Regions from separate parts of the Paenirhodobacter huangdaonensis genome, predicted to be linked through region 1. Evidence: riboswitches for the same ligand, from Rfam matches in the RefSeq annotation. Region 1 holds a riboswitch; the other holds the start of a gene.
The links. Region 1 has a riboswitch for thiamine pyrophosphate ahead of EOW66_RS11160 (thiamine ABC transporter substrate-binding protein). Riboswitches for the same ligand answer to the same signal wherever they lie in the genome.

Region 1 (4,404 bases):
AGGGGGGCGATCAGGAAGGCCGCGGCAAGGGTGATCGCGGCTCCGTCCTTGATCCGGCGCGCGCCCGGCGCGGGCAGGGGCGCGCCCGGCCGGTCGAGCCCGGCGCCGAAGCCCGCGGGCAGGGTGAAGCGTGCGGCGAGTGCCAGCGCCGCGAGCGCCAGCGCCACCTGCACGAGGGCGAGCGCCGCCGCCCGACCGAGATCGGCATCGAAGCGGAAGGCCTGATAGATCGCCAGCTCGACCGTCGTTGCCCGCGGCCCGCCGCCCAGCACCAGCGCCACGGCGAAGGAGCTCAGGCAGACGAGGAAGATGGCGAGCGCTGCGCCGGGCAGCACCGCGCGCAGCATCGGCCGTTCCAGATGGCGCGTCACCTCGGCCGGGCCGAGGCCGAGGCTCGCGGCCAGCCGCAGCCGCTCGGACGGGATCGCCTGCCAGCCGTGCAGCACCATCCGCGTGGCGAGCGGCAGGTTGAAGAAGACATGGGCGAGGATCACCCCATGCGCGCCATAGACGCTGAGCGTGGGCAGGCCGAGCGCGCCGAGTGCGGCATTCACCGCGCCGCGCCGGCCGAAGACCGCGATCAGCCCGAGGATCGCGACGATCGAGGGCAGCAGGAAGGGCGCGCCCATCAGTGCAATGAGCGCCTCGCGCCCCGGGAAGCGGCGCCGGTAGAGCGCGCGGGCAACCGGCACCGCGAGCAGGCACGACAGCAGCGCCGACAGCGCCGCCTGCCACAGCGTGAACCAAAGCGCCGCCCCGTCGGCGCGGCTCAGCGCCGACAGCCCCCCGGCCCGGCCGATCACCGCGGCCAGGGGGGCGAGCACCAGCGCCGCGGCAAGCATAGCTGCCAGCGCCGCCGGAAGGGCGCGCGCGGGGCTCACTTGCCGAAGGCCGCCCGCCATTCCTCGAGCGCCGGGCCGCGCAGCGCCTCGGCCTCGGTTTCCGAGAAGAACAGGGTTTTTTCGGGCCGCGGCAGGGTCTCGAAGCCCTCGGGCAGGAAGCCCGGCTTGATGATCGCGGGATAGGACCAGTTCGCGGTGGCGATCATCCCCTGGAACGCGTCCGACAGCAGGTAGTCCATGAATTTCTGCGCGAGTTCGGGCTGTTTCGAGGTCTTCAGCTGCGCCGCCACCTCGGTGAAGAAATAATGCCCCTCGGGGAAGATCGCGGCGACCTTGGTGTCGTCGTTCTCGGCGATGCGGTGATAGGCGGGCGAGGTGGTGAAGCTGAGCACCATGTCGACCTCGCCATCGGTGAAGAGGCCATAGGCGGTCGACCAGTCCTGGGTGACGGTCAGCACCTTGGGGGCGAGCTTTTCCCAGGCCGCGCCGGCCTCGTCGCCATAGATCGCCTTGACCCAGAGCAGGAGGGCGAGCCCCGAGATCGCCGAACGCGGATCCTCGATTGCGATCTTGTAGGCATCGGCGGGCGCGTCGAGCAGCTCCTGGAACGATTTCGGCGGGTTTTTCAGCTTCGTCCTGTCATAGACGAAGGCGGTCTCGCTCCAGTCGAAGGGCAGGAAGATGTCGTCGGTCCAGGCGATCGGCAGGGTCAGGCGGGCCACATCCTCGCCATGCGGCGCGAAGAGGCCGGTGGCGCGGGCGCGGGCCATGACATCGGTGTTCAGCCCGATCGCCACATCGGCGGCGGTCTTGTCGCCCTCGAGCAGGATCCGCGGCAGCACGTCGCCCGCCACAAAACGCAGGTCGCAGCCGCAGCTTTTCTCGAACCCGGTCTCGATCGCGGGGCCCGGGCCCCATTCCGAGGTGAAATAGTCGGGCGCATAGACGGTGAGGACGGGCTTGTCTTCGGCGAGCGCGGGGCTCGCCGCGATCAGACAGGCCGCCAGCATCAGAGGTTTCTTCATCGGTCTCTCCAATGGCGTGACGGACGGGGTCAGGCCGGGAGAGTGCCCGGATACCTTCCCTCCGCCGGTCTTAACCGGTTCAGGTTCAACGGGTTCGCTTGCGCGTCTCAGCCGGGCCTTTCGGGCCCGGGCACCCCGAGGTGGAGCGCAGGATAGGACGGTGCAGGGCCGATGCAAGGGGAATCGCGGCGGAAGGAATGCCCGGGTGCGACACTGCGGCCGGTCCCTGTCGCTTGCCCCCGTCCGCCCGCGGGCCCACATCAGGGGGCAGGCGCCCGGCGCGGGGCGCCGATGCGGAGCGAGACCGATGCGAGAGCTGCCCACCACCTTTTCCCTGCCGCAACGGGTCTTGCACTGGGTGATGGTCGCGCTGATCCTGTTCAACCTTCTGCTGCCGCAGGGGATGGGGGGGACCGGGCTCGACATCGGGGTCGTGCCGCCCGCCTTCGTGCATATCCTGGTGGGCTCGGCGGTGCTGACGCTCGGCCTGCTGCGGCTGCTGCTGCGGCTGATCGACGGGGTGCCGCCCGAGCCCCTCGGCGCGCCGAAGGTCTTTCGCCGCCTTGCGCGGTTCGGGCAATGGGTGTTCTACGCGCTGTTTTTCGCGATGCCGCTGAGCGGGCTCATGGGCCTTTACGGCGGCAGCGCGGCGGCGCTGGTGCTGCACGGGCAGGTGCTGCGCTGGCTGTGGTGGCTGCTGATCGCGGTGCATGTCAGCCTGGCCCTCGCGCATCAGTTCCTGTGGAAGACCGACATGCTGGGCAAGATGCTGCGCGGCTGAGGCCTTACAGCGCGGCGGCGTAGCGCGCGAAATTGTCGAGGATCGCCTGCCAGCCGGCGCGCTGCATCTCGATGGGGTTTTCGGTTTCCGTATCGAAGGTGGTGGTGACGCGGGTGCCGCCGCCGATCGCCTCGAAGGTGGTTTCGGCGCGTCGCCCGTCGGGCATGGTGAAGGCGATGCGGCGTTCCGGTTCGACGATGTCGAAGACCGCCTCGAGGTCGAAGCCGAAGCTGCCGTCCTTCGCCTCCATCCGGGCGCCGTATCTGCCACCCGGGCGCAGGTCGACCTCGGCGTGCGGGCAGTGCCAGTCGGGCGCTGCGAAGTTCCAGCGCGTGATATGGGCGGGCTCGGTCCAGGCGCGCCAGGTGGTGCAGGGCGTGGCGGCGATGGTGGCGGCGATCGTGACCTGCTCGGCTGCCATGGCGGGCTCCTCCTGTGCCGGGAAAGTGTCGCAGGCGGGTGGCGTTGCGTCAATTGGCTGTAAGGAGCACCGGGGCCCGCCGCACTTTCCAGTTTATCGACGCGCCGCCATGCCTTAGGAGAAAGGCAAAAGGGGAGGCCCGCGATGAGCTACAACACCTTCGGACATCTGTTCCGCGTCACCACCTGGGGCGAGAGCCACGGGCCCGCGCTTGGCGCCACCGTCGACGGCTGCCCGCCGGGGATCGAGATTTCCGAGGAGTTCATCCAGGTCTTCCTCGACCGCCGCCGTCCGGGGCAGTCGAAGATGACGACGCAGCGGCAGGAGCCCGACCGGGTGAAGATCCTCTCGGGCACTTTCGAGGGCCGCACCACCGGCACGCCGATCCAGCTGATGATCGAGAACACCGATCAGCGCAGCAAGGATTACGGCGAGATCGCCCGGCAGTTCCGCCCGGGCCATGCCGACCTTGCCTATCACCAGAAATACGGCATCCGCGACTATCGCGGCGGCGGACGTTCGAGCGCGCGGGAAACCGCGGCGCGGGTCGCGGCGGGCGGCGTTGCGCAGGCGGTGCTGAAGGCGCTGGTGCCGGGGCTGCGGATCACCGGTTACATGGTGCAGATGGGGGTGAAGCAGATCAGCCGCGAGCGGTTTGACCGCGACGAGATCCTGCGCAACCCGTTCTTCATTCCGGACGCCGCGGTCGTCGACGAATGGGCCGACTATCTCGAGGCGGTGCGCAAGAACCAGAACTCGGTCGGCGCGATGATCGAGGTGGTGGCCGAGGGCTGCCCGCCCGGGCTTGGCGCGCCGATCTATGCCAAGATGGACAGCGATCTGGCCGCGGCGATGATGTCGATCAACGCGGTCAAGGCGGTCGAGATCGGCGAGGGCATGGCGGCGGCGGGGCTCACCGGCGCCGAGAATGCCGACGAGATCCGCATGGGCCCCTCGGGCCCGGTCTACGAGACGAACCACGCCGGCGGCATCCTTGGCGGCATCACCACCGGCCAGCCGATCGTGCTGCGCTTCGCGGTCAAGCCGACCTCCTCGATCCTGACGCCGCGCCGTTCGATCGACGTTGCCGGCAACGAGGTCGAGGTCATCACCAAGGGCCGTCACGACCCCTGCGTCGGCATCCGCGCGGTGCCGGTGGCCGAGGCGATGATGGCCTGCGTGATCCTCGATCACCTGCTCCTTGACCGCGGCCAGACCGGCGGTGTGCGCGGGCGGATCGGCTGAGCCGTTCACGGCTGCGCGATCGGCTCCTTGCCCCGGCCGGAGCGGAGGGGCTATGCTGGGGAGCCGGCGCGGCGCGGGCAGGGGGCATGA
Region 2 (4,404 bases), on a different contig from region 1:
CGAGCAGCGAGCGGGCGGTGACGACGCCGCGCCGGTCGCTCTCGATCATCGTTGCGCCGAGCATGAAGATGCCGTCGCCGCGCGGCACGACATAAAGCGGGATGCGCGGATGCAGCAGCCGCACCGGGCGGGAGAGCGACACCTCGGGGCAGCGCAGCACCAGCATCTCGCCGCGCACGCCGCGCAGGTCGGGCAGGGCGTCGCGCGCCGCAAGGCCGCGGGCGTCGATGCTCAGCTCCGGCGTGGGTGCGGGCGGCGTGAGGTGGAAGGCGACGCCACGCGCCACAAGCCGGCGGCGCAGCTCGCTCAGCGCGGCGCGGGGCGAAAGATGGGCCTCGTCGGGATAGAAGAGGCCGGTGGTGAAGCGACCGCCAAGATCGGGCTCGAGGGCGGCGATCGCGGCGCCATCCACCGCCTGATGCCCACGCGAGCGGCGGGCGAAGCGGGTCAGCTCGCCGCGGTCGCGCGACAACGTCAGCACCAGCGTGCCGGTGTGGCTGACGCAGCCGGTGTGGCGGTGCCACCAGTCGATCGCGGCGAGGCCATGGCGCTCCACCGGCTCCTCGGCCGATTCCCGCTCGCAATAGGGGGCAAGCATGCCGCCCGCCCACCAGGAACAGGCATGCGGGCCGGGCGCGGGCTGCGGGTCGACCAGTTCGACCGCATGTCCGCGGGTGCTGAGTTCGGTCGCGATGGCGAGCCCCATGACCCCGGCGCCAAGGATGCGGATCGTCATGCCTGCCACCATTCGTGGAAGTGATGCACCGGGCCGTGGCCGGAGCCGATCTGCAGCCGGTCCGCGGCGGCGATGGCGCCGTGCAGCCAGCGATGCGCGCGGGCGACCGCCTCGGGCACGGCCAGCCCCTGTGCCATCCCCGCGGCGATCGCGGCCGAGAGCGAGCAGCCGGTGCCATGGGTGTTGCGGGTGGCGATGCGCGGCGCGCTCAACAGGTGGCGCTCCGGCCCGAGCAGCAGATCGGCACAGGTGGGGCCGTCGGCATGGCCGCCCTTCATCAGCACCCAGCCGGGCCCGAGTGCGCCAAGGGCGCGGCCCTGCGCTTCGCGGGTCTCGAGATCGGGGGCGGGGGCGGTGCCCAGCAGCTCGGCCGCTTCGGGCAGGTTCGGGGTGAGCACGGTGGCAAGCGGCAGAAGCTCGCTCCGCAGCGCCGCGATCGCGTCGGCCGCAAGCAGCCGGTCCCCGGATTTCGCCACCATCACCGGGTCGACCACCACGGCAAGGTCGCGCCCGCGCAGCCCCTCGGCGACGGTGCGGATCAGCTGCGGATCGCCGAGCATGCCGATCTTCACCGCGCGCACCTCGAGATCGTCGAAGACCGCGGCGATCTGCGCGCGCACGATCTCGGGCGAGAGCGGTTCGACCAAGGTGACGGCGCGGGTGTTCTGCGCGGTGATCGCGGTCAGCACGCTGGCGCCATAGACGCCAAGCGCCGAAAAGGCCTTCAGATCGGCCTGGATCCCGGCGCCGCCGCCGCTGTCGGACCCTGCGATGGTCAATGCGATAGCCGTCATGGCCTCCCCCCAAGATGCCCGACGGACGGATAAGGGGGGCATGCGTGCGGCCAGATCCGGCCGTCACGCTGTCAGCTACCCGTTCCCTCCGCCGGTATGAACCGGATCAGGTTCGATGGGTTAGCTTTCGCCTCTCAGCCCCGGTTGCCCGGCGCACCCCAACGAGTAAGTGCAGCTGTTGTATTGGGCAAAGGGCCGTTCGGCAACCGGTCTTGTGAAATTTCATCGCGGGCGGCGCCGCGCGTCGTGGTCTGCCGGGGGGGCAGACGGGCCGGGCCGCTTCCGCGGGCCGGCCCGAGGCAGTCTCAGAAGGACATGTTGACGCCGAGCTTCAGGGCGTGATGCTCGGGGGTTGCCTTGGTGGCCATACCCGCGTCATCGCGCAGCACCGCCTTGCCGAACTGACGGAATTCCCATTCGCCGAAGACCGACACGCGCTGGCTGAGCTTGTGCTCGACGCCGAGGCCCGCGGTCCAGGCGGTGTTGCGGAAGCTGCCGTCGAAGGCCATGCCGTCGCCCTGGACGGTATAGCCGAACTTGCCGCGTGCCGCGCCGAGCGTGCCATAGACAAGGGTGTTGCGGCTCGCATTCAGCACGCCGGCCTTGACGCGCAGCGACCAGAGCTGATCGAGATTGCTCGCACCGCGGCCGCCGGCCCAGGACAGGTCGGCATCGGCCGAGCTGTCCTCGTAGGAAATCTCCGGCCCGATCACCACCTCGCGGCCAAGCAGGCGGCTTTGCCAGCGATAGCCGAGCTGCACCGCGCCGCCGGGGCCGGCGATGTCGAGCTGGCCCGGGGCCGCGATCTGGCGGCCGGCCGGGTTGGCGATGCCCAGCCGGTCATCGGCACCGAAGACATTGACGAGCGACAGGCCGAGGTAAGGGCCGGTCCAGTCGGTCGCTGCCGGGGCCGCGGCGGGGGCGGGAACCGGGGCCTCGGTCACCGGCGCCGTGAAGCCTCCGGCGAGGGTCTGGGCGGCGGGAAGGAGGGCGCAGAACGCGGCGCCGGCGAGACGGAGTCTTTGATACATGACGGGCTCTTCACTGGTGACAGAAACAAAAACGGGGGTCCGTGGCCGGACGGGTCTGCCTCGCCGCCCGCGTCGGCATGGCGGGGGGAGGTCAGGCGAGGGCGCGCCGGCCGGTCGTAGCGGGCTCACAGCCGCTCGTGCTCCCAAGCCCGGTGTCGCGCTGCATGCGCTCGAACCAGGCGGTTTCCGCAACCGGCGGCGGGCCGGGTGGCGCGGGGATATTCTCGGTGGCGGCGGGGCGCTGCACGATCCAATCGGTCTCGGCGGGCTCGGCCGCGAGCCAGGCCTCGAGCGAGTCGGCGCTCTCGAGCACGAGCGCGATCCCCTCCGCGGCGGCGCGCCGGCTGATCCGGTCGAGCAGGCCGCGTGCCAGCCGGTGGCGGAATTGCGGCCCCTGCTCGTCGTTCAGCAAGATCACGCGCAGCCGCACGAAGCCTTCGTGCCGCAGGCGTCCGGCCAGGCGTTCAAGCGGCGAGGCGCCCGCGGCCCCCTCGATCTCGGCGGGCAGCCCGGAGGCTTGCCGGGCGGGGGACAGGAACAGCACCGCGTCGGAAAGCTGGATGGGGCCGGTCATGCCGGTGCCTGTGCGGGCTGCCAGTGGCACAGAGGCGGTGCTGCGCTCGCCGCTCCCGGCTGCGCCGACAGGACGGCCTGCGGTGATCCTGATTGCATATTTCATCCTCCGAGACTGGTGATCTGATCGACGGGCTGGGTGAAGCCGAGCAACGCGCGCACCGCGCGACCGGCACGCGAGACCGCGACTTCGCTGACATAGACCACGTCGCCATCCTCGAGCGCGAAGGCGTCGGCGGCGAAGATGCCTTCGGGCTGGGTCATGTCGAACGCATAGATCTCGGGTTTCTCAGAGCCGGTCGCGGCATTGGTGCTGCGCAGCACGAAAAGCCCTTTGGCATCGCCCGAATTCGCACTCAATCCGCCCGCCCGGGCCAGCGCCGCAGCCAGCGTCTCGCCGGCGTGCTCAAGCGGCACCGCGCCCTGAGATGAAGAGGCGCCGAGCATCGCGACGCGGGGTTTCTCGGTCGTCACGGTGATCGCGTCGCCCGGGCGCAGGGCGATGTCCTGCCCCGGCACGGTCTGGATCTGATCGAGCCGGGCCCGCCCGCGCTTGCCGGCGCGCATCACCTCGACGGTGACGAGAGCCGGGTCGCCTTGCGCCCCGCCGACCATCGCCAGCGCCGCGCGCAGGCTGCGCTGGCCGTAGTTCAGCGGCACCACACCGCCCCCCGAGGCATTGCCGGAAACCGTCACCGAAAAGCCGCTGCCGGATTCGCGGGTCACGATCACCTGCGGGTTCGGGGTCTGCTCCGCGAGACGCGTCTCGAGATCGCCGCGCAGGTCCTCGAGCCGGCGCCCGTTCGCCTGGATGCGTCCGGCATAGGGCAGGCTGACCGCGCCATCGCCGCCGACCTCGATCGGGCCGATCAGCGTCGGCGCGCGCCCGGTCGAGCCCAGCAGGCCGGCATCGACGGTCTCGAAGATCTGGAATTTGAGCTGATCGCCGGGATGGATGCGGTCGGCATCGACGATGCCGGCGCGGGTGAACTCGGCACCGAAGCGTGCGGGCGTGCGCTGTGACAGCCGCTTTGCCAGGGCGCGGTCCACCGCAACCACCGGGTATTCCGTGCTCCGTTCGACGGCACCGCGCATCGGCGTCGCCGCGGGCAGGCTGCAGCCGGCAATAAAAATCGTCAGGGCGACCGCCCCGAGCCCCGGGCCCTTCCTTCGTTCGTTGTGCATCAGTTTGCGGCACCCGTCGACGCGGCGGATTCGGGGAAACCGGCAGCCTTCCAGAGCACCTCGAGCTCGGGCTCGGCGATCTCGC

Region 2: linked by a shared signal. The riboswitch ahead of thiD (bifunctional hydroxymethylpyrimidine kinase/phosphomethylpyrimidine kinase) and the one ahead of EOW66_RS11160 (thiamine ABC transporter substrate-binding protein) in region 1 are both predicted to bind thiamine pyrophosphate.

What each region holds. Positions count from the first base shown of each region.
Region 1 is NZ_SAVA01000006.1:33,327-37,730, reverse strand. It holds gene EOW66_RS11165 (ABC transporter permease subunit) at 1-902, opposite strand, end outside; gene EOW66_RS11160 (thiamine ABC transporter substrate-binding protein) at 878-1,867, opposite strand; TPP riboswitch at 1,907-2,015, opposite strand; gene EOW66_RS11155 (cytochrome b) at 2,175-2,648, shown strand; gene EOW66_RS11150 (SRPBCC family protein) at 2,653-3,069, opposite strand; gene aroC (chorismate synthase) at 3,214-4,314, shown strand; gene EOW66_RS11140 (TetR/AcrR family transcriptional regulator) at 4,404-4,404, shown strand, end outside.
Region 2 is NZ_SAVA01000009.1:61,981-66,384, reverse strand. It holds gene EOW66_RS15005 (FAD-dependent oxidoreductase) at 1-736, opposite strand, end outside; gene thiD (bifunctional hydroxymethylpyrimidine kinase/phosphomethylpyrimidine kinase) at 733-1,530, opposite strand; TPP riboswitch at 1,597-1,701, opposite strand; gene EOW66_RS14995 (outer membrane protein) at 1,836-2,561, opposite strand; gene EOW66_RS14990 (hypothetical protein) at 2,653-3,135, opposite strand; gene EOW66_RS14985 (polysaccharide biosynthesis/export family protein) at 3,237-4,229, opposite strand; gene EOW66_RS14980 (hypothetical protein) at 4,319-4,404, opposite strand, start outside.